One region of the Streptomyces sp. NPDC093261 genome, then DNA from elsewhere that is predicted to be linked to it. Evidence: riboswitches for the same ligand, from Rfam matches in the RefSeq annotation. Region 1 holds a riboswitch; each other region holds the start of a gene.
The links. Region 1 has a riboswitch for S-adenosylmethionine ahead of ACIP94_RS01880 (aminotransferase class V-fold PLP-dependent enzyme). Riboswitches for the same ligand answer to the same signal wherever they lie in the genome.
Positions count from the first base shown of each region.

Region 1 (7,772 bases):
ACCGACGCGACGGGGCGGGCACCCGCCCTGGCGACTCCGTCGGCCACCTCGCGATCGGTGGAGACCACGATGACCGGCCGGCCCGGCGGCTCCGCGCGCACCAGTTGACGGATCAGCTCGTCGGCGGTGACGCCCGGTTTGGAGAACAGCACCCGCACGCCGCGCGGCGGCGCGAGCAGCACGGGAGCGGCCAGTTCGGCCCCGTCGAAGACGCAGGTGACCTCCGCGCCGGTCTGCGCCGCGAGCTGCGAGAGCTGCCCGAGGAGTCTGAGCCGCTGCTTCTCCAGCGGCATCTGGGGATAGCCGGTCTTGGTGACGTTGTACCCGTCGACGAGCAGATGCGCCTGCGGCAGCGCGAGCAGCTGGTCGAGGATGGCGGGATCGTTCTCGGACAGCGCCCGGGCGGCGATGTCCTTCGGCGTCATCCGTCCCGGTTCGACCGCGTCCACGGTCTCCGCGGGCCGCACCGAGACCGGCGGCAGCGCCAGCTCCCGCCGCAGCCCCTGGGCCGCGTCCAGCACGGTGTCGAGCAGCAGCCGTACGCGCATGTCCTCGACGCTGCGCCCTTCGCGCGCCGCCCGGCGCGTGGCCTCCAGGGCGGCCTCCGCCTCGCCGAGCCGTCCCTTGAGCCGCCGCGTCTCGCTCTCGGCGGCGGAGAGCTGCGCCTGGCCCTCGGCGCGTGCGGCCTCGACCTCGCTCCGCACCTTGCGCAGGGCTGCCTCGCCGCGCTTGACATCGCTGAGCGCGGCGCGCAGCTTCCGGTGAAGCGATTCGGCTTCCTTACGGGCCGACTCCAGCTCCCCGCGCAGCCGTTCGGTCTCGGCGCGGGTCTGCTCGCGGGCGGCGCCCAGTTCCGCCCGCAGCCGTTCCAGCTCGGCCCGGTTCTCCTCGTCCGCGCGCTCGGCGTCCGCCCGCTGGGCCTCCTCGCCCGCGGCGGTCACCAGCTTCACCCAGCCCGCCGGGCGCAGTACGTAGGCCGCGGCCGCCACGTCGAGCGGGTCCGCGGCCGGGGGCGGCGAGCCGGAGTCGAGGGCGCCGGTCAGTTCCGGCTGGGCCTCTCTGAGCTTCTCCGCGATCCGTTGCCGGAAGAGCGCGTCGGTCTCCACGGCCGCGGCCATGGCGTTGCCGGCGAACTTGGCCCGACGGTTCGGGGCGAACCGGGCGTACTGCCGCAACTGTGCGGGCAGTTCGGCCAGGGTCAGCCCGCCGAAGCCGTCCGAGACGATCTGCACGACCCGACGGCGCACTCCGTCGGGCAGCGGACGGTCGAGCACCTCAGCGGTGCCGTCGACCGGCTCCCCGCCCGATGTCTCCACCATCCGTCACCCCAATGCCTGTGCGGGGCCGCCTCCGTCAGGAGCCGGCGCCCGGCCTGTCCACGAGCTCCACCTGGTCCAGGGCGTTGCACCAGCGGCAACGCACCGACTCGATGGTCTCACTGACCACGTCGCGCTCCTCGACCGTCGGTTCCCCGGCCAGATCGAGATGCACGTACTCGACCACCTTCGACGAGCGGGTCACGTCGAACCGGGTGAGGTTGCCGCAGAGCGTGCAGCGCCAGCGGGTCGTCTCGGTCGGCAGGGGCACCGTCATCGTGGCTGCTCTTCCTTCTTCCAGTCTCCGTGATGCGCCAGTTTCCCTGGAGCGTGTGGCTCGTAACCCTACGGCCTGGTGGGCGACCGCCGCCTGCTCGTATCACGCGGCGAGGCACTCTGTGCGGATCGGTCCGGTTACGCCATGCTCTGTCCCATGATCAGCACCTGGGGCAGGACGGCCGGGAGGGCGTTGCGGGGACAGTCGGCGCCCGTGACGTACGGACTGATCGTCCTGTGCTGTCTGATCTTTGTGCTGGGGCCGGCCTCGGGCCTGAATCCCGCCTACGGCCGGGGCGAGGCGCTGCTCGCCGCCCAGCGGGCCTATTTCACCCGCTGGGGGGTGGTGCCCGCGGACCTGTTCAGCGGGGCGCCACGGGCCGCACTCACCCCCGCGACGGCGCTGTTCGTGCACGGCAGCTGGGTGCATCTGCTGGGCAACATGCTGTTCCTCTATGTCTTCGGGGCGATGACGGAGGAGCGGATGGGTCATGTGGAGTTCGCCCTGTTCTACGGGGGCTGCGGCTATCTGGCGCTCCTCGGGTACGCGGCGGCCCACGCGCAGTCGGCACAGACCCTGGTCGGGGCCTCGGGGTCGATCTCCGCGGTGCTCGGCGCGTTTCTGTTTCTGTTCCCGGGAGCCAGGGTGACCAGTCTCTTTCCGTTCCTTTTCTTCCTGCCGCTGCGCTTTCCCGCCTGGGTGGTGCTGCCCTTCTGGGCGACCCTCCAGTGGATCGCGGCGGACCGCGCCGCCCAGGGACCGGGCGTCGCCTACCTGGCCCATGTCGTGGGGTTCGCGCTGGGCTTCCTCTACGCCTGGGTGCGCAGACCTGTGCTGGTGCCGCGTCGGTGACCGGACACGGACGTGCCCCGGCGGCGCGGTCCCCGCGCCGCCGGGGCACGTCTGTTGGTGAGCGGTGGAGCAGGTCTTAGAGTGACAGGTCCGAGCGTGCACCTAGGGAGAAGGCCAGCCGTGATCACTGCGATCGTGCTCATCAAGACCAGCGTGGACCGGATCCCGGAGATCGCCGAGTCGATCGCCGCGCTGGACTCCGTCAGCGAGGTCTTCTCCGTCACCGGCACGTACGACCTCATCGCCATGGTCCGGGTGCGGGCACACGACGACCTGGCGGACGTCATCCCGGGCCGGATCAGCAAGATCCCGGGCGTGCTGGGCACGGATACACACGTCGCCTTCCGCACGTACTCCCAGCACGACCTGGAGGCGGCGTTCGCGATCGGGCTCGACAACTAGGCGCCGGGCCGGAACCAGGCGCCGGGCTCGACGGACGTCCACCGGCCGGGGGCCTCAGACCGCCGGAACACAGCGCCCGTCCTGTGTGCGATACGTCCACCGCGCGCCGTGCCGGACCAGCTCCGCGACCGCCCGCACGAACCGCTCCACATGCTCGTCGGGCGTGCCCGCGCCGAAGCTGACGCGGATGGCGTTCAGGGACCGCTCGCCGGGAGCGGCCTCGGGCGCGCCGCACTCGCCCTGGGTCCCCGGGTCGCCGCCCAGCAGGGTGCGCACCAGCGGATGGGCACAGAACAGGCCGTCGCGGACGCCGATGCCGTACTCGGCGGAGAGCGCGGCGGCGAAATGGGAGCTGTTCCAGCCCTCGACGACGAACGAGAGGACGCCGACGCGGGGCGCGTCGTCGCCGAAGAGGGAGAGCACCCTGACCTCCGGGATCTCGGCGAGTCCCTCCCTGACCTTGCGGATGAGGTACCGCTCACGGGCGACGAGCGCGTCGAAGCCCGCTTCCGTGAGGGCCTTGCAGGCCGAGGCGATGGAGTAGGCGCCGATCACATTGGGCGAACCGGCCTCGTGCCGCGCGGCGGTCTCGTGCCAGTCGACGTCCACTCCCCCGTCCGTGCGCCGGGTGACCCTGCGGCTGGCGCCGCCGCCCGCGAGGTAGGGCTCGGCCGCGCGCAGCCAGTCGGCGCGGCCGGCCAGCACCCCGGAGCCGAAGGGCGCGTAGAGCTTGTGGCCGGAGAAGGCGACCCAGTCCACGTCGAGGTCCGCGACCGACACGGGGTGGTGCGGGGCCAGCTGGGCGGCGTCCAGGACGATACGGGCGCCGTGCGCATGGGCGGCCGCCGCCAGCTCGCGTACGGGCCACAGCTCGCCGGTGACGTTGGAGGCGCCGGTGACACAGACGAGGGCCGGTCCGTGGGGGTCGCGGTCCGCGAGGGCGCGTTCCAGGGCCCGTACGGCCCCCTGCGGGGTGCGCGGGGCGTCGAGGACGGTGACCCGGGCGTCCCGCCAGGGCAGCAGCGAGGCGTGGTGCTCGGTCTCGAAGACGAGGACCTGGCAGTCGGCCGGCAGGGCGGCGGCGAGCAGGTTGAGCGAGTCGGTGGTGGACCGGGTGAAGATCACCTGGTCCGCCTCGCGGCAGTCGAGGAACTTTGCGACGGTCCGGCGGGCGTTCTCGAAGAGGTCGGTGGACAGCTGCGACAGATACCCGGCGCCGCGGTGGACGCTGCCGTAGTACGGCGCGTACGCCGCCACGTCGTCCCAGACCCGCTGGAGCGCCGGGGCGCTGGCCGCGTAGTCGAGCGCGGCGTAGGTGACGGTGCCGCCCGTGACGAGCGGGACGCTGACATCCCTGCCCAGAACGGGCAGCGGGGCGCAAACGTAGGGGTCGGCGGCAAGGGTGGAGACGGACATGGGTGCACTCCCGTGAAGGCAGAAGGGATCACCGCGCCGGAGGGCGCGCGCAAGGGCGCGGGCTCGCGTCGACGGCGCGGGAAAAGGGTGAAAAAGGTGAAAAGGGGATGCGGAGGCGGGGCTCTGCGGCCCTAGCGCATTCGCTTGCTCACGGAAGGCTCCCTCGAACGACCAGGACCCCTGGCCCCACGCTCATGCGAAGCGTGCGAGGGGTCCGCGCTTGCCGTGGACCTCGCTGCCCACGACCTGGTCTTCACCCGGGGCACCCCGCCACGGACGGAGGGTTGCCGGACAGCCGGCCGGGGCCGCATGGCTGTCGCTCATGACCTGGGCAGGACGCTACGCGACATGATCGGCCGGCCGCAACACGTGTCCGGATGCCGGGACATACGCCCTGTTTCCCGGCGGCATGCGAAAGGGGGAGCCCGGCCGCGCCGCGCTCCCCCTCGCCCTGGGGCTCATCGGTGGCTTGCGGCCACCCAGCGTTCCAGCGTTCGCTTCGCGGCGCCCGAGTCGATCGACTCCTCCGCCTTCTCCATCCCCGCGCGCAGTTGCCCGGCCAGGGGCGCCCCGGTCGGCTCCAGGGCCACCAGGGCCGCCGCCGAGTTCAACAGCACCGCGTCCCTGACCGGCCCGGTCTCGCCGTCCAGCAGGCGCCGCGCCACATCGGCGTTGTAGGAGGCGTCGGCCCCGCGCAACGCCTCGACCGGCACCCGCTCGATGCCGACGTCCCGGGGGTCGAAGGACTCCTCGGTGACCTTGCCGTCGCGGACCACCCACACCCGGGACGTGGAGGTCGTCGTCAGCTCGTCCAGTCCGTCGTCGCCACGGAAGACCAGGGAGGAGTTCCCGCGTTCGGCGAGGACCCCCGCCACGATCGGCGCCATCCGCGGATCCGCGACACCCACCGCCTGTGCCTTCACCCTGGCCGGGTTGGTCAGCGGGCCCAGCACGTTGAACGTCGTACGGATCCCGAGCTGCCCACGCGCCGCGGCCACATGCCGCAGCGCCGGGTGGAACCTCACCGCGAAGCAGATCGTGATCCCGGCCTCCTCGGCCACCTCGGCCGTCCGTCGCGGGGTGAGGTCCAGATTGATGCCGAGCTTCTCCAGCACGTCCGAGGAGCCGGACGCGGAGGACGCGGCCCGGTTGCCGTGCTTGACGACCTTCGCGCCCGTGCCGGCCACCACGATCGAGGACATCGTGGAGATGTTGACCGTCTTCGCGCCGTCGCCGCCCGTACCGACGATGTCGACCGCCGGACCCGGTACCTCGATCACATTCGCGTGCTCGTACATCGCCCGCACGAGCCCGGTGATCTCCTCGACCGTCTCGCCCTTGGCCCGCAGCGCGACGACGAAGGCGGCGATCTGCGCGTCCGTCGCCTCGCCGCGCATGATGCGGTCCATCGCCCAGGCCGTGTCGTCCACGCTCTGGTCGTGGCCGTCCAGCAGCGCGTTCAGCACCCGGGGCCAGGAACGGCCCGCCGCGGTGTCGCCTCCAGCGGGGTTCACAGCGCTCATAAGCCGCTCCTGGGTCGGTGTCCCGCTCGGGACACATTTCTCGAACAGGTCCACCCTATCCAGCCCAGGGCACGGCAAAGGGCCCCGTCCGGCATGGACGGGGCCCTTCGACCGTGGCGTGGCGCGCGCAGCGATCAGTGGTGGCCGTGGCCGCTCGTGATCTCCTTGTACTCCTCGACCGTGGGCTTGGGGATCTGGCTGTCCTCCCCGTAGTAGGCGTTGCTCAGCCTGGCACGGAGCTTCTCCGAGCCCCTGACCTTCCGCTCGACACCGTTCTCGTCGACCGTCGGGCCGATCTCGGCCGGCTTGTACTGCTCGTGCGCCGTGAGCGTGTGCAGCTGCTCCTGGCTGAGCGGCTCGTGGACCTCGATGAACTCACCGTGCGGCAGCCGCTTGATGATGCCCGACTCACGGCCGTGCAGCACCTTGTCGCGGTCGCGGCGCTGGAGGCCGAGGCAGATCCGCTTGGTGACGACGAACACGAGCACCGGCACCACGAAGAAGGCGATGCGGACGAACCAGGTGATCGCGTTGATCGACAGGTGGAAGTGCGTGGCCCAGATGTCGTTGCCGCCGGCGAGCAGCAGCACGAAGTACCAGGAGATCCACGCGACACCGAAGGCCGTACGCGTCGGCGCGTTCCGCGGGCGGTCCAGGATGTGGTGCTCGCGCTTGTCGCCGGTGATCCAGGACTCGATGAAGGGGTAGACACCGATGGCGACCAGGACCAGCGGGAAGATCATCAGCGGGACGAACACGCCCAGGACGAGCGTGTGGCCCCAGACGTTGATCTCCCAGCCCGGCATCGTACGGATGAGACCCTCGGAGAAGCCCATGTACCAGTCGGGCTGGGCGCCCGTGGAGACCTGGTCCGGGCGGTAGGGGCCGATGGCCCAGATCGGGTTGATCTGCGCGATCGCCGCGATGGCCGCGATGACACCGAAGACCAGGAAGAAGAAGCCTCCGGCCTTGGCCATGTAGACCGGCAGCAGCGGCATGCCGACGACGTTGTTGTTCGTCTTTCCGGGACCCGCGAACTGCGTGTGCTTGTGGTAGAAGACCAGGATCAGGTGGCCGACCACGAGACCGAGCATGATGCCCGGCAGCAGCAGGATGTGGATCGAGTAGAAGCGGGCCACGAAGTCGCCGCCCGGGAACTCGCCGCCGAAGAGGAAGAACGACAGGTAGGTGCCGACGATCGGCACGGACAGGATCGCGCCCTCCATGAAGCGGACACCGGTGCCGGAGAGCAGGTCGTCCGGAAGCGAGTAGCCGGTGAAGCCGGTGAACATGCCCAGGACGAACAGCAGGAAGCCGAACAGCCAGTTGATCTCACGCGGCTTGCGGAACGCGCCCGTGAAGAACACGCGCATCATGTGCACGAACATGCCGGCGAGGAAGATCAGCGCCGCCCAGTGGTGGATCTGCCGGATCAGCAGACCGCCGCGCACGTCGAAGCTGATGTGCAGCGCCGAGTTGAACGCCTCGCTCATCAGCTGGCCCTGCAGGGGCACGTAACTGCCGTGGTACACCACCTCGTTCATCGAGGGGTGGAAGAACAGCGTCAGATACACACCCGTGAGGATGATGATGATGAAGCTGTAGAGGCAGACCTCACCCAACATGAACGACCAGTGGTCGGGGAAGATCTTGCGCAAGTTCGACTTGGCCAGGGAGTAGATCCCCAGGCGGCCGTCGGCCCAGTCGGCGACGCGCTCGCCGGCCGGTGCCCTTCCGCGCGAAGCGCCCGCCGCGTCAGCGGCAGACCGACTCGTGTTGCTCGATGAAGTGCTCATCCGCGCTCCCAGAAAGCAGGACCGACGGGCTCTTCGAAGTCGCTGAGCGCCTCGAGGTAGCCGTCCGCGTTGACGCCGATGCGCAGCTGCGGCAGGGCGTGACCAGCCGGGCCGAAGATGACCCGGCCACCGTCGGAGAGGTCGAAGGTGGACTGGTGGCACGGGCAGAGGACATGGTGCGTCTGCTGCT
Region 1 covers NZ_JBIVNO010000001.1:400,185-407,956, forward strand. The annotation lists gene ACIP94_RS01860 (NYN domain-containing protein) at 1-1,319, opposite strand, end outside; gene ACIP94_RS01865 (hypothetical protein) at 1,354-1,593, opposite strand; gene ACIP94_RS01870 (rhomboid family intramembrane serine protease) at 1,750-2,445, shown strand; gene ACIP94_RS01875 (Lrp/AsnC family transcriptional regulator) at 2,566-2,847, shown strand; gene ACIP94_RS01880 (aminotransferase class V-fold PLP-dependent enzyme) at 2,902-4,263, opposite strand; SAM riboswitch class IV at 4,475-4,591, opposite strand; gene trpD (anthranilate phosphoribosyltransferase) at 4,722-5,786, opposite strand; gene ACIP94_RS01890 (cytochrome bc complex cytochrome b subunit) at 5,921-7,582, opposite strand; gene ACIP94_RS01895 (Rieske 2Fe-2S domain-containing protein) at 7,579-7,772, opposite strand, start outside.

Region 2 (7,772 bases), on a different contig from region 1:
CGGTGGCGGCACCGGCCTTGATGACGGCCACGCCGCCGGCCAGCTTCGCCAGACGCTCCTGGAGCTTCTCGCGGTCGTAGTCGGAGTCGCTGTTCTCGATCTCCGCGCGGATCTGGTTCACGCGGCCCTGCACCTGCTCCGGGGAGCCGGCGCCGTCGACGATCGTGGTCTCGTCCTTGGTGATGACGACCTTGCGGGCGCGGCCCAGGAGGTCCAGGGTCGCGTTCTCCAGCTTGAGGCCGACCTCCTCGGAGATGACCTCGCCGCCCGTGAGGATGGCGATGTCGCCGAGCATGGCCTTGCGGCGGTCGCCGAAGCCCGGGGCCTTGACGGCGACGGACTTGAAGGTGCCGCGGATCTTGTTGACGACCAGGGTCGAGAGCGCTTCGCCCTCGACGTCCTCGGCGATGATCAGCAGCGGCTTGCCCGACTGCATGACCTTCTCCAGCAGCGGGAGCAGGTCCTTGACCGAGGAGATCTTGGAGTTGGCGATCAGGATGTACGGGTCGTCGAGGACGGCCTCCATACGCTCCATGTCGGTGGCGAAGTACGCCGAGATGTAGCCCTTGTCGAAGCGCATGCCCTCGGTGAGCTCGAGCTCCAGACCGAAGGTCTGCGACTCCTCGACGGTGATGACGCCTTCCTTGCCGACCTTGTCCATGGCCTCGGCGATCAGCTCGCCGATCTGGGTGTCGGCGGCGGAGATGGAGGCCGTGGAGGCGATCTGCTCCTTGGTCTCGACGTCCTTCGCCTGCTCCAGCAGGGCGGCGGAGACGGCCTCGACGGCCTTCTCGATACCGCGCTTCAGAGCCATGGGGTTGGCACCCGCGGCCACGTTGCGCAGGCCCTCGCGGACCAGCGCCTGGGCGAGCACGGTCGCCGTGGTCGTACCGTCACCGGCGACGTCGTCCGTCTTCTTGGCGACTTCCTTGACCAGCTCGGCGCCGATCTTCTCGTACGGGTCCTCGAGCTCGATCTCCTTGGCGATGGAGACGCCGTCGTTGGTGATCGTGGGGGCGCCCCACTTCTTCTCGAGGACGACGTTGCGGCCCTTGGGGCCGAGGGTCACCTTGACGGCGTCCGCGAGCTGGTTCATGCCGCGCTCGAGGCCGCGCCGTGCCTCCTCGTCGAACGCGATGATCTTGGCCATGTGAAGTGGTCCTCCCAGGACTGGGGGTGATTACTTCGGACCGCGCCCGCGCCCGCGACGGACGGCCCCGGCCGGAGGTTCCTTGCCCCACCCGGCCCGCGGCCTCACCGACCCGGTCCTTCTTTGTCACTCTCACCTTCAGAGTGCTAACGCCAATGATTAGCACTCGCCCCGGTCGAGTGCAAGGCGCTGCCCGCAAAGCGGGCCCGTCGGGGGTGGCGGCGGGTGGGGGATGGACACCGGGCGCACCCCCGAAGCGCGCCCGTCGGGGGTGGCGCCGGGTGACGGATGGACACGGCGCGCACCCCCGAAGCGAGCCCGCCGGGCGGCGCACACACACCCTCGCCCGCGCGCCCCCAGCGCCCCGCGCACCCCCAGCGCCCCCAGCGCCCCGCGCTCCCCACACGCCCCGCCGCACCCGTCCCACCGGCCCCGGACAGACCGAGGGGCTCGCACCCCTACGGGATACGAGCCCCTCGACACGTCGAACAGTTCAGTCGTCGGCGCGCAATCTCAGCCGGCCAGACGGACCATGTCCGCCTGCGGCCCCTTCTGACCCTGCGAGATCTCGAACTCGACCCGCTGACCCTCTTCCAGGGTGCGGTAGCCGTCCATCTGAATCGCGCTGTAGTGGACGAATACATCCGCACCACCGTCGACCGCGATGAAGCCGTACCCCTTCTCCGCGTTGAACCACTTGACGGTGCCCTGAGCCATGCCTAACTCCCCTATTACTGGCCCTTGCACAGATCCACACTTCGCGGATCCGGGTCAGACCTCACCCCCCAACGGTTGGGGGCGTGCGCCGGAACGCGTCGACCGCGGCTGAATGTATCTGTCCAACTGCCCTGTGCAACAGGTCAATCGGACGAGAATTCCGGGCATGACCGGTCGGGAATGTACGAAGAATTCACCCGAATTCAGGGCAAGTCGGGCCCGACAAAAGGAATGGATGGCGCAAAACCCCTGCCCACTTTGGCTGCTTCTTGTCGGGCGGGCGGCAGGGACTCCGGTTGTGCGACCGGGAAACCGGGAGCGGGTTCCCCAACTGTACCGCGCTCAACCATGCAGAATTGCCCCCTCCGCTTCTCTCGCGGAGGGGGCAATTCGATGAACTCTCGGTGTTCGGCCCTACCGAGGGTAACGATCGCGTGGGGATGACCTGCCGTCAGCCTCCCGCCACCGCCGGGATGATGGAGACGCCCGCGCCGTCCGGGGTCGCCGTCTCGAGGCCCTGCTCGAAGCGGACGTCGTCGTCGTTGACGTACACGTTGACGAAGCGGCGCAGCTTGCCCTGGTCGTCCAGGACACGGGCGGCGATGCCGGTGTGGTTCTTCTCCAGGTCGGCGATGACCTCGGCGAGGGTCCCGCCCTCGGCCGCGACCTCGGCCCGGCCTCCGGTGTAGGTGCGCAGGATGGTGGGGATGCGAACGGTCACGCTCATGCGAGGCCAGCCTCTCGGAAGGAGTCCAGGGTCGGACGGATCGTCGCGGTGAGGCCGGTGCCCGCCACCGCGTCCAGGGTCTTGAGGCCGTCGCCGGTGTTGAGGACGACGGTCGTCTTCGTCGGGTCGAGCGCACCGCTCTCGACCAGCTTGCGGGTCACGCCCACCGTCACACCGCCCGCCGTCTCCGCGAAGATGCCCTCGGTGCGGGCGAGCAGCCTGATGGCGTCCACGATCTGCGCGTCCGTCACATCCTCCACGGCCCCGCCGGTGCGGCGCGCGATGTCGAGGACATAGGGGCCGTCCGCCGGGTTGCCGATCGCCAGCGACTTGGCGATGGTGTCCGGCTTCTGCGGCCGTACGACGTCGTGGCCCGCCTTGAACGCGGTCGACACCGGCGAGCAGCCCTCGGCCTGCGCCCCGAAGATCCGGTACGGCCGGTCCTCGACCAGCTCCAGCTTGATCAGCTCCTGAAGCCCTTTGTCGATCTTCGTGAGCTGGGATCCGGAGGCGATCGGGACCACGATCTGGTCCGGCAGCCGCCAGCCCAGCTGCTCGGCGATCTCGTACGCCAGGGTCTTGGACCCCTCCGCGTAGTAGGGACGCAGGTTGACGTTGACGAAGCCCCAGCCCTCGCCGGCCGGGTCGCCGATCAGCTCCGAGCAGAAGCGGTTCACATCGTCGTAGTTGCCCTCGATGCCGACCAGCTCGCCGCCGTAGATCGCGGCCATGACGACCTTGCCCTGCTCCAGGTCGTGCGGGATGAAGACGCAGGAGCGGAAGCCGGCCCTGGCCGCCGCGGCGCCCACAGCCCCCGCCAGGTTGCCGGTGGAGGAGCAGGAAAGGGTGGTGAAGCCGAAGACGCGCGCCGCCTCCAGCGCCTGGGCGACCACGCGGTCCTTGAAGGAGTGGGTCGGGTTGCCGGAGTCGTCCTTCACATACAACCCGCCGGTCACGCCCAGCTCGCGCGCCAGGTTGTCGGCCTTGACCAGCTTGGTCCAGCCGGGGTTCAGGTTCGGCTTGTCGGCGACGTCCGCCGGGACCGGCAGCAGCGGCGCATAGCGCCAGATGTTCGCGGGGCCCGCCTCGATCCGCTTCCGCAGTTCCTCGGTGTCGTAGCCCGAGAAGTCGTACGCGATCTCCAGCGGGCCGAAACACTCCTCGCATGCGAAGACCGGGCCGAGGGGCACCCGATGGCCGCACTCCCGGCAGGACAGGGCCGCGGCGGGTCCGAGGTTCACGGAGTCGGTGCTGCTTACAACTGTCTGCACAGCCATGTCAGGCGAGGCCCTTTCTCCTCATCTTCCTCACGACGCATCTCGCCGTGAGACGGATTTGGCACCTTCCCTAGCCGGGAGCCTCGCGAAGACGATCGCACTGATCTACGAGAACCGGCTGGAGGGTTGCCGGGGCTTCATCGGGCCGTGTCCCTCTGCCCCTCTGGATGAGCTGTATGCGGTTGTTTCACTGCTACGAGCGGCGGCGACCCACGACATGCGATGGTCACCGGCGTTGTTCAAGACTGTAACCGAAGGCCAGGACACTTGAGATAGTCGTCCGAACCGCGAGATGGATCACTCCATGGAAGGAGTCGCAGGCTGTGCTGGAAGAAGTCGAGCGCTGGCTGAGCACCCGCTCCTGGTCCGTGACCGATCGCCCACTCCACCAGATCCTGGCCGCCAAACGCGCCTCGGGTTCGTCGGTCAGTGTCGTGCTGCCCGCGCTCGACGAGGAGGAGACGGTCGGCGAGATCGTCGCCGTCATCCGCCACGACCTGATGCGGCAGGTACCGCTCGTCGACGAGATCGTCGTCGTCGACTCGGGCTCCACCGACCGCACCTCCGAGGTCGCCGCGGCGGCCGGGGCGACGGTGGTGCACCGCGACGCCATCCTGCCGCGCGTCCCGGCCGTGCCCGGCAAGGGGGAGGTGCTGTGGCGCTCCCTGCTGGTCACCCACGGGGACATCATCTGCTTCGTCGACGCCGACCTGAGGGAGTTCTCCTCGGACTTCGTCTCCGGGATCGTGGGCCCGCTGCTCACGGACCCGGACGTGGACCTCGTGAAGGCGATGTACGACCGGCCGCTGGCCCTGCCCGGTGAGACCGGCACGGCGGCGGGCCAGGGCGGCCGTGTCACCGAGCTGATGGCGCGGCCGCTGCTCAATATGCACTGGCCGCAGCTGGCCGGTTTCGTCCAGCCGCTCGGCGGCGAGTACGCCGCCCGCCGCTCCCTGCTGGAACGCCTCCCGTTCCCGGTCGGGTACGGAGTGGAGCTGGGGATGCTGGTCGACGCCCTGCATCTGGTGGGCCTGGACGCCCTGGCCCAGGTCGACGTCGGGGTGCGGCTGCACCGCCACCAGGACGGCCAGGCGCTGGGCCGCATGGCCGCGGCGATCTACCGCACCGCGCAGCTGCGGCTGGCCCGCGGCCATCTGGTCCGCCCCGCCCTCACCCAGTTCGAACGTGTCGAGGGCGGGTTCGAGCCACGGACGTACTCGGTGGACACGGCGGAACGGCCGCCGATGGCGGAGATCGCGGAGTACGCGAACCGGTGGGCGGCCTGAGGCCGGGCCCGGAGGACCGGGCCCCCGACGCCCCCGTTGTATACGGCTCCGCAGACGGCCGAAGGGAACGTTTGAGCGTTTTCCCCTCGGGCTAGGTTTCGTGGCATGGCTTCGAATGCGGCTTCCGTTCTGGTGGCGTCCAACCGCGGTCCGGTCTCATACGCGCTGGACGAGACAGGTCAGCTCACCGCCAAGCGCGGCGGGGGCGGACTGGTCTCCGGCCTGTCGGCGATCGGCCCCGACACCGACGCGGTGTGGGTCTGCTCGGCGCTGAACGACAGCGACCGGGAGGCGGTACGGCGCACGGGCGGCAGGCTCGACCCGGCCGACACCGGCGGCCAGCGCGTACGGATGCTCGACATCGACGCGCGGGTGCACGCCGACGCGTACAACGGCATCGCGAACTCGGTCCTGTGGTTTGTGCACCACATGCTGTACCAGACACCGCTGGAGCCGGTCTTCGACGCGGAGTTCCGGCGGCAGTGGGCGGCGTACGAGCGATACAACCGGGCCTTCGCCGAGGCGCTGGCCGAGGAGGCGGCCGAGGGCGCGGCGGTCCTGGTCCAGGACTACCACCTCACCCTGACCCCCCGGATGCTCCGCGGGCTGCGGCCCGATCTGCGGATCGGCCACTTCTCTCACACGCCGTGGGCGCCCCCGGAGTACTTCCGCCTGCTGCCCGACGACATCGCCGCTCAGGTGCTCGGCGGGATCCTGGGCGCGGACCGGGCGGCGTTCCTCACCCAGCGATGGGCGGACGCGTTCACGGACTGCTGCCGCGCGGTCCTCGGCCCGGACACCCTCTCGGGCACACGCATCGGCGTCCACGGGCTGGGCGCCGACGCCGAGTTCCTGCGCGAGCGGGCGCACCGGCCGGATGTGGACGAGCGGATGCGGACCCTGCGGGCGCAGATCGGCACGGCCCCCGACGGCCGGCCCCGCAAGTCGATCGTGCGCGTGGACCGCACGGAGCTGTCGAAGAACATCGTGCGCGGGCTGCTGGCGTACGAGGAACTGCTGCGGTCTCGTCCGGAGTGGCGTGAACGGGTCGTCCATGTGGCCTTCGCCTACCCGTCCCGGCAGGACCTGGCCGTCTACCGCGACTACACCGCAGAGGTCCAGCGGGTGGCGACGGAGATCAACTCGCGTTTCGGGACCCCCGGGTGGACCCCGGTGGAACTGCACGTCAAGGACGACTTCGCCCGGTCGCTCGCCGCCTACCGGCTGGCGGACGTGGCCCTGGTGAACCCCATCCGGGACGGCATGAACCTGGTCGCCAAGGAGGTCCCGGTGGTCTCCGACGAGGGCTGCGCGCTGGTGCTCTCACGGGAGGCGGGGGCGTACGAGGAGCTGGGCGAGGACGCGGTGACCGTGAACCCGTACGACATCGTGGGCACGGCACAGGCGCTGCACGAGGCGCTGTCGATGGGTCCGGCGGAACGCGGCGAGCGCACCAAGCGACTGTCCGCCCAGGCCACGGCACTGCCTCCGGCCCGCTGGTTCCTGGATCAGCTCGCCGCGCTGGAGGGCTGAGGACCGCCCGCACCGGACGGCTGAGGACCGCCCCTCGGCGGGGGCGGTCCGGCAACCGGTGTGACGAGGGCCCTCAGGGGCGGTCCGTCATATGGGCCCCGAGAGCGGACATCAGTCGTACGACGCCTTCCGGGCCGTCGACCACGAGGTCCGCCCGCTCGGCCAGTTCGGTGACCTCCTCGCTGCCGCTGCACACGAGCAGGCCGGGTACGCCGTCGGAGCGGAGTTTGTCGACGGCGGCGAAGGCCGGGAGGTCACCGAGGTCGTCCCCCACGTACATGACCGCTCCGGCGCCGACCTCGCGGACGTACTCCGACAGGGCCACTCCCTTGTCCATGCCCGGGGGGCGCAGCTCCAGGACCAGACGGCCGGGCTCGACGATCAGGCCGTGGCGGGTGGCGAGGTCGGTGAGGGGTTCGCGCAGGGCCTCGAAGGCGGCCTGCGGGTCGTCGGCCCGGCGGGTGTGCACGGCGACTGCGCGCCCCTTCTCCTCGATCCAGGTGCCGCGCCAGGCACCGATCTCGTCCAGGAAGCCGGGGAGTTCGGCGCGGACGGCGGCGACGCCCGGGTGCGGGGCGGGGGCGTTGACGGTGCCGGTGCGGGCGTCCCAGCGTTCGGCGCCGTAGTGGCCGAGGACGACGAGGTGGTCGAGTCCGGATACGCCCGCGAAGCCGCCGTGGCGGACGGCGACGCCGGCCGGGCGGCCGGTGACCACCGCGACGGAGGCGACCTTCGGGGCGAGCACCGCGAGGGCGGGGACCGCGTCCGGGTGGGCGCGGGCCTGGTCGGGATCGGGGACGATCGGGGCGAGCGTCCCGTCGAAGTCGAAGGCGAGGACGGCCCGCTCGGGCCGGGCGAGGATGGCGTCGAGACCGTCACGCCCGGCCGGGGTGGCGGGTGTCGGCAAGGAGTCCGTATGGCTGCCCATGCAACGACCCTATCCGCGCGGGACCGGCCGCACTCCTGACTCCGGCACGCGCACCGGCGCGCGGCGCCCGGCCCCGGCGCGGTCAGCGCCGGGTACGGTCGGCGCCGGCAACGGCCAGCGCCGGCAACGGTCGGCGCCGGCAACGGTCGGCGCC
Region 2 covers NZ_JBIVNO010000021.1:107,068-114,839, forward strand. The annotation lists gene groL (chaperonin GroEL) at 1-1,150, opposite strand, end outside; gene ACIP94_RS32080 (cold-shock protein) at 1,664-1,867, opposite strand; gene ACIP94_RS32085 (MoaD/ThiS family protein) at 2,319-2,594, opposite strand; gene thrC (threonine synthase) at 2,591-3,871, opposite strand; SAM riboswitch class I at 3,890-4,045, opposite strand; gene ACIP94_RS32095 (glucosyl-3-phosphoglycerate synthase) at 4,195-5,157, shown strand; gene ACIP94_RS32100 (trehalose-6-phosphate synthase) at 5,263-6,690, shown strand; gene otsB (trehalose-phosphatase) at 6,764-7,618, opposite strand.
Region 2: linked by a shared signal. The riboswitch ahead of thrC (threonine synthase) and the one ahead of ACIP94_RS01880 (aminotransferase class V-fold PLP-dependent enzyme) in region 1 are both predicted to bind S-adenosylmethionine.

Region 3 (7,772 bases), on a different contig from region 1:
TGTGTGCAGCGCGTCCGGCCCCCTGCGCTGAAACGGCGGTGGCGGGCCCGCGCCGCACCCCGCCCCCTGGTCGGGCAGCGCCGCTCGCCCCGGGCCGCCGCCCACCGCGCCCTCGCGCGACCGAACCCCTGGGAGAGACATGTCCGCCCATGCCCTGACCGCACTCCCGCCCGCCCATCCCGCCCCCGCCTTCCGGGGCAGGATCGGCCGCGACGCCCGCAGCGGCCACTACGCCGTACCGCGCCGCTACCGACTCCACCTGTCCCTGGCCTGTCCGCGCTGTCTGCGGATCGCCGTCACCCACAGCCTGCTCGGCCTCGACGGCATCGTCCCCGTCACCCTGCTGCCCGCGGTGCCGGACGGACCCGGCGGCGAGCACTCCGCCCTGCGCCCGCTCTACGAGGCGAGCGCCCATCGCTACTCCGGACCAACCGTGGCACCGGTGCTCAGCGACGACTGGTCGGGCCGGATCGTCAGCACTCACGCCCCCGACATCATGCGGGACCTGGCACGCCGCTTCGGCGCGGGCCGCCCCGTGCTCCACCCGCAGGGCGCCGACGCGGAGATCGAGGGGGTCCGGCGCCTGTGTGCGCTGGGCATCGACGCGGCCGCCCAGCGCGCCGGACGTGCCGACGCCGATGACGCGGACCGGGACGCCGCGCTCACCTCACTGCTGTGCGCCCTGAGGTCACCGGAGGGCCGGCTGGCCCGCCAGGAGTATCTTCTGGGCGACCAACCCACCGTGGCCGACGTGGAGTTGTGGGTCGCACTGGTGCAACTCGACACCGTGCACCGCTGGCACCTCGACGCCGCCGCCGTGCAGCGTGTCGCCGGCCATCCGCACCTGTGGGCGTACGCCCGCCGGCTGGCCGCCCACCCCGCCTTCGGTCCGCACCTCGACCTCGACGGGATCGCCCGCCGGCATCACGCGCAGTGCCGCGGACTGGAGGCCGCGGGCGCGGCCGTGCAGATCCTCGACTGGGCGGCGCACATCCCCAACGGCGCGACGACGGGCTCCCGTTGACCGGCGGGCCGGCGCTCCCGTGCGTGTATCACCTGATGGACGTGCGTGAACAGCGCTTCGGGCGCCTGTCTTGACCTACGGTCAGAAAGGTCATGAGCGTCAGCGACAAGCCCTGGCTTGCCGACCGGCAACCCTCGCTCCGCGGTGGGGTGCCCCAGGTGACGACCCGACCGGATGACGTTTCGGTAAGCGCGTGGCCCCACGGGCCGGAAGAGTGACGGTGGCAGTGATGTACGCAGCTTCGAGGACAGCCGTTTCGCGGCCCCGGGGCTGCGTCCTGCTGTGCGCGAACCGTTGCGTCGATCTTCTGCGCGTCAACAGCGCGCTCTGTACCGCCCCGGGCTCCGCCCGCTGTCACGGCTGACGGCGTTTCCCCTCCCCGACGCGCACCATCGCCGCGGTGCGCCCACGTTCCCGTCCCGGTCCCGTGCGCCTCCCTCGCCCCCTCAGCCCCGGCGGCCCCTGCCGCCGGGCCGTGCGGTGGCGCGCGCCGCCCCGGGGCGTCCGACTCCGCTGGAGCCGGCTTCCCGCCCCCGCCGTGCCCCGCTCGCGCGGGGGCCGGCGCTCTCGATACGGACATCCAGGAAGGCACCCACTCGTGTCCTCAACCTCTCCTTCGCCCCTGCACCTCGCCGTGGCGCTCGACGGCACCGGCTGGCACCCCGCCTCCTGGCGCGAGCCGGAGGCCCGCCCCCGGGACCTGTTCACCGCCGGCTACTGGGCCGGCCTGGTCGCCGAGGCCGAGCGTGGTCTGCTCGACTTCGTGACCTTCGAGGACGGGCTCGGCCCCCAGTCGTCGCACCTCCTCGACCCGGACGAACGCACCGACCAGGTCCGCGGGCGCCTCGACGCCGTCCTGATCGCCGCCCGTGTCGCCCCACTGACGCGCCACATCGGGCTGGTGCCGACCGTCGTGGTCACCCACACGGAGCCGTTCCACATCTCCAAGGCCATCGCCACCCTCGACTACGTCAGCACCGGCCGTGCGGGCGTGAGGGTCCGAATCAGCGCGCGCCCGAACGAGGCAGCCCACTTCGGCCGCCGCACCCTGCCCCGTATCGACGCCTACGACAGCCCCGGCGCACGGGAGCTGGTGACCGACCTCTTCGACGAGGCCGCCGACCATGTCGAGGTCGTGCGCCGGCTCTGGGACAGCTGGGAGGACGACGCGGAGATCCGCGATGTGGCCACCGGCCGGTTCATCGACCGCGACAAGCTCCACTACATCGACTTCACGGGCCGCCACTTCAGCGTCAAGGGCCCCTCGATCACCCCCCGCCCGCCCCAGGGCCAGCCCCTCGTGACCGCGCTCGCCCACCAGACCGTGCCGTTCCGGCTCGTCGCCCGCTCCACCGACCTCGGCTATGTCACCCCGCACGACGCCGCGCAGGCACGCGCGATCGTCGCCGAGGTCCGGACCGAGCAGGCCGCAGCCGGACGGGCGGAGGCGCCGCTGCACCTCTTCGGCGACCTGGTCGTCTTCCTCGACGACACCCCCGCCGAGGCCGCCGCCCGCCGGGAGCGCCTCGACGCCGCCGCCGGAGAGCCGTACACCGGCGACGCCCGGATCTTCACCGGCACACCCGCCCAACTCGCCGACCTCCTCCAGGAGTTGCGGTCGGCGGGGCTGACCGGCTTTCGGCTGCGTCCCGCCGTCGCCGGGCACGACCTGCCGCGGATCACCCGCGGTCTCGTCCCCGAACTCCAGCGCCGCGACGCGTTCCGCACCGCGTACGACGCCACCACCCTGCGCGGGCTGCTGGGGCTCGCCCGCCCCGCCAACCGCTACGCCGCCTGAGCCGGAAGGACACCCACCATGAGCAAGCCGCTCAAGCAGATCCACCTCGCAGCCCACTTCCCAGGCGTCAACAACACCACCGTGTGGAGCGACCCGAAGGCCGGCAGCCATATCGAGTTCAGCTCGTTCGCGCACTTCGCGCGGACCGCCGAGCGGGCCCGGTTCGACTTCCTGTTCCTCGCCGAGGGGCTGCGCCTGCGCGAACAGGAAGGAAAAATCTACGACCTGGACGTCGTCGGCCGCCCCGACACCTTCACCGTGCTCGCCGCACTGGCCGCGGTCACCGAGCACCTCGGCCTGACCGGCACCATCAACTCCACCTTCAACGAGCCCTACGAGGTCGCCCGCCAGTTCGCGAGCCTCGACCACCTCTCCGGCGGACGCGCCGCCTGGAACGTGGTCACCTCCTGGGACGCCTTCACCGGGGAGAACTTCCGCCGCGGCGGCTTTCTGCCGCAGGAGGAGCGTTACTCGCGCGCCAAGGAGTTCCTCGCCACGGCGAACGAACTCTTCGACTCCTGGGACGGCGGCGAGATCGTCGCCGACCCGGCGACCGGGGTCTTCCTGCGTGACGCGAAGGCCGGAGCCTTCGTCCACCACGGCCGGCACTTCGACATCCACGGCCGGTTCAACGTCCCGCGCAGCCCCCAGGGCCGCCCGGTGATCTTCCAGGCGGGTGACTCCGAGGAGGGCCGCGAGTTCGCCGCATCGAGCGCCGATGCCATCTTCAGCCGGCACGCCACCCTGGAGGCGGGCCAGGCCTTCTACACGGACGTCAAGGGCCGCCTGGCCACGTACGGCCGTCGCCCCGACCAGCTGCTCATCCTGCCCGCCGCGACCTTCGTCCTCGGCGACACCGACGCCGAGGCCGGGGAACTGGCCCGCGAGGTGCGCCGGGCGCAGGTCAGCGGGGCCACCGCGATCAAGCACCTGGAGTTCGTCTGGAACCGCGATCTGTCCGCCTACGACCCTGACGGCCCGCTCCCGGACATCGACCCCCTGCCCGGCGAGAACACCATCGCCCGCGGCCGTGCCCAGGTGCGGATGTACCGCGATCCGCCGGCCACCGCGCGGGAGTGGCGGGAGCTGGCCGCCGCGCACCACTGGTCGATCCGGGACCTGGTCATCCACACCGGCAACCGCCAGACCTTCGTGGGCTCCCCGGCCACCGTGGCGCGGGACATCGACGCCTTCGTCCAGGCCGACGCGTCCGACGGCTTCATCCTCGTCCCGCACATCACCCCGGGCGGACTCGACGCCTTCGCCGACACCGTGGTCCCGCTGCTTCAGGAGCGCGGTGTGTACCGCACGGAGTACGAGGGCACGACCCTGCGCGACCACCTGGGGCTGGCCCACCCCGACGCCGGGGCACCGGCCGAGCAGGCGGCGTCGTAGCGCCCGCATCGCAACCGGGTCCCGGCCCGCGGGCCGCGACCGGGCTCCGAGGACACGACCGCCCCGGCCGGATCCGATCCGGCCGGGGCGGTGGTCACACCGGTGCGGGTGCCGCGCGGACCCCGCTTACGCGAGCGAGGTCAGCAGCTGGTTCCAGGTCTGCGAGGGACGCATGACCTCGGAGGCCTTCGCCGGGTCGGGCTGGTAGTAGCCGCCGATGTCGGCCGGCTTGCCCTGGACGGCGATCAGCTCGTCGACGATCTTCTGCTCGTTGGCGGTGAGGGTCTCGGCGAGCGGGGCGAACGCCTTCGCCAGCTCCGCGTCGTCGGTCTGCCGGGCCAGCTCCTGCGCCCAGTACAGGGACAGGTAGAAGTGGCTGCCGCGGTTGTCGATGCCGCCGACGCGACGGGTCGGGGACTTGTCCTCGTTGAGGAAGGTCGCCGTGGCGCGGTCGAGGGTGTCGGCGAGGACCTGGGCGCGCTGGTTCCCGGTGGCCTTCGCATACTGCTCGAAGGACGGCACGAGCGCGAAGAACTCGCCGAGCGAGTCCCAGCGCAGGTAGTTCTCCTTGACGAGCTGCTGGACGTGCTTCGGGGCGGAGCCGCCGGCGCCCGTCTCGAACAGGCCGCCGCCCGCCATCAGCGGGACGACCGACAGCATCTTGGCGCTGGTGCCCAGCTCCAGGATCGGGAACAGGTCGGTCAGGTAGTCACGCAGCACGTTGCCGGTGACGGAGATGGTGTTCTCGCCGCGGCGGATGCGCTCCACGGACAGCTTGGTGGCCTCGACCGGGGCCAGGATGCGGATGTCCAGGCCCTCGGTGTCGTGCTCCGGCAGGTACTCCTTGACCTTGGCGATCAGGTTGGCGTCGTGGGCGCGGGTCTCGTCCAGCCAGAACACGGCCGGGTCGCCGGTGGCGCGGGCGCGGGTGACGGCGAGCTTCACCCAGTCCTTGATCGGGGCGTCCTTGGTCTGGCAGGCGCGGAAGATGTCACCGGCGGAGACGGTCTGCTCCAGTACGACATTGCCGGCCTGGTCCACGAGACGGACGGTACCCGTGGTGGGGATCTCGAAGGTCTTGTCGTGGCTGCCGTACTCCTCGGCCTTCTGCGCCATGAGGCCCACGTTCGGCACCGAGCCCATGGTGGAGGGGTCGTAGGCGCCGTTCGCGCGGCAGTCGTCGATCACGGCCTGGTACACGCCGGAGTAGCTGGAGTCCGGCAGCACCGCGAGGGTGTCGTGCTCCTGGCCATCCGGGCCCCACATGTGGCCGGAGGTGCGGATCATGGCGGGCATGGAGGCGTCCACGATGACGTCGGACGGCACATGCAGGTTGGTGATGCCCTTGTCGGAGTCGACCATCGCGAGCGCCGGGCCCTCGGCCAGCTCGGCGTCGAAGGAGGCCTTGATCTCCTCGCCGTTCGGCAGGCCCTCGAGGCCCTTGAAGATGCCGCCCAGACCGTCGTTCGGGGTCAGGCCGGCCGCGGCGAACGTCTCGCCGTACTTCGCGAACGTCTTCGGGAAGAAGGCACGCACCACATGGCCGAAGACGATCGGGTCCGAGACCTTCATCATCGTCGCCTTCAGGTGCACCGAGAACAGGACACCCTCCTCCTTGGCGCGGGCGACCTGCGCGGTCAGGAACTCGCGCAGCGCGGCGACACGCATCACGGAGGCGTCCACGACCTCGCCCTCGAGGACCGGGACGGACTCGCGCAGCACGGTGGTGGAGCCGTCGTCGCCCTTCAGCTCGATGCGCAGCGAACCGGCCTCGGAGATCACCGCGGACTTCTCGGTGGAGCGGAAGTCGTCCACGCCCATGGTCGCCACGTTCGTCTTGGACTCGGGGGACCATGCGCCCATGCGGTGCGGGTGGGTCTTGGCGTAGTTCTTCACCGAGGCGGGAGCGCGGCGGTCGGAGTTGCCCTCGCGCAGCACCGGATTCACGGCGGAGCCCTTGATCTTGTCGTAACGGGCGCGGATCTCCCGCTCCTCGTCGGTCTTCGGCTCGTCCGGGTAGTCCGGCAGCGCGTAGCCCTTGGCCTGAAGCTCGGCCACGGCCGCCTTCAACTGCGGGACGGACGCCGAGATGTTGGGCAGCTTGATGATGTTGGCCGCGGGGGTCTTGGCCAGCTCGCCCAGCTCAGCGAGGTCGTCGTTGATCCGCTGGTCCTCGTTCAGGTACTCGGGGAAGACCGCGAGGATGCGCCCGGCCAGCGAGATGTCACGCGTCTCCACAGCGACACCCGCCTGCGAGGCGTACGCCCGGACCACCGGCAGGAAGGAATACGTCGCCAGGGCCGGGGCCTCGTCAGTGTGCGTGTAAATGATGGTCGAGTCAGTCACCGGGTGCTCCGCTCCACGTCTGCAACATTGCTCGACATCAAGATATCTCGTGTGCGCACCCCACTCGACAGTGGCCCGCGCCATGGACGGCCGGGACGGCCACCCCTACCTGCGGCCCGGCCCGGGCCGGCGCGGCGCGAGGCCCCATGAGGGATCAGGGCCGGTCCGCGCCCGGCGCGCCGGTCCCGGGCCCCGGCGCCCCCGCCACCTCCCGCTCGATCCAGCGGCAGATCACCTCCACCACGTAGGCGCGCTCGGCACGGCTCAGCTCCCGCCCCTTCGGGATCCCGTGCCAGCGTTCCAGGCAGCCACGGCAGCAGGTCGCGGTCGCATGCTGGGCGACGAACACCGGGTGGCCCCGGTAGGGGGTCTGCTTGCCGTCCTTGTACGGCTCGGCCGGTGCCAGCCGCTTGGAGATGAGGTCGTAGGCGTGCCACCGGATCGTGCCGGGGCCGCTCAGTTCGGCGGTGGCCCGGTCGCGCCCGCGCAGGTGGAACCTGGCGCGGAAGGGATGGCGCGCGATCCGGTCGAGCCGTTCATCGAGCGCATGAGCCGTCCGGTCGGGCATCGGGGGTTCGGCGGAGGAAGGATGCATGCTCCTTCCGAGCATATGCCGGGCTGCCTCCGGCCCGGCACGCCGGCCCGGGACGTCCGTCGCCGGGCCGGCGCCGGTGTGCGGCTCAGGGGGCGTCCGGGCCGCCGTGCTCGATCACCATGCCGGTGCCGCTGCGCGGGTGCGGTATGGCCGCCGAGCCCTGGCGCAGCGCCACTGTCCGCGTCGGCGCCGGGATGCGGATGCCCTCGGCCCGGTACCGCTTGTGCAGACGCTTGATGAACTCGTGCTTGATCCGGTACTGGTCGCTGAACTCGCCGACGCCCAGGATCACCGTGAAGCCGATCCGGGAGTCGCCGAAGGTGTGGAACCGAACCGCCGGTTCATGGTCCGGGACGGCGCCTGTGATCTCCGTCATCACCTCGGCGACGACCTCCGCGGTGACCTTCTCGACATGCTCCAGATCACTGTCGTAGCCGACCCCCACCTGCACCAGCACGGTCAACCGCTGCTCGGGACGGGTGTAGTTGATCATGTTCGTCTTGGCGAGCTGCCCGTTGGGGATGACGACCAGATTGTTGGAGAGCTGGCGCACGGTGGTCTGCCGCCAGTTGATGTCGACGACATAGCCCTCCTCGCCGCTGCTCAGCCGGATG
Region 3 covers NZ_JBIVNO010000018.1:122,214-129,985, reverse strand. The annotation lists gene ACIP94_RS30155 (hypothetical protein) at 1-31, shown strand, start outside; gene ACIP94_RS30150 (glutathione S-transferase C-terminal domain-containing protein) at 140-1,024, shown strand; SAM riboswitch class IV at 1,113-1,222, shown strand; gene ACIP94_RS30145 (LLM class flavin-dependent oxidoreductase) at 1,623-2,822, shown strand; gene ACIP94_RS30140 (NtaA/DmoA family FMN-dependent monooxygenase) at 2,841-4,217, shown strand; gene ACIP94_RS30135 (NADP-dependent isocitrate dehydrogenase) at 4,344-6,563, opposite strand; gene ACIP94_RS30130 (DUF4186 domain-containing protein) at 6,718-7,158, opposite strand; gene ACIP94_RS30125 (mechanosensitive ion channel family protein) at 7,244-7,772, opposite strand, start outside.
Region 3: linked by a shared signal. The riboswitch ahead of ACIP94_RS30145 (LLM class flavin-dependent oxidoreductase) and the one ahead of ACIP94_RS01880 (aminotransferase class V-fold PLP-dependent enzyme) in region 1 are both predicted to bind S-adenosylmethionine.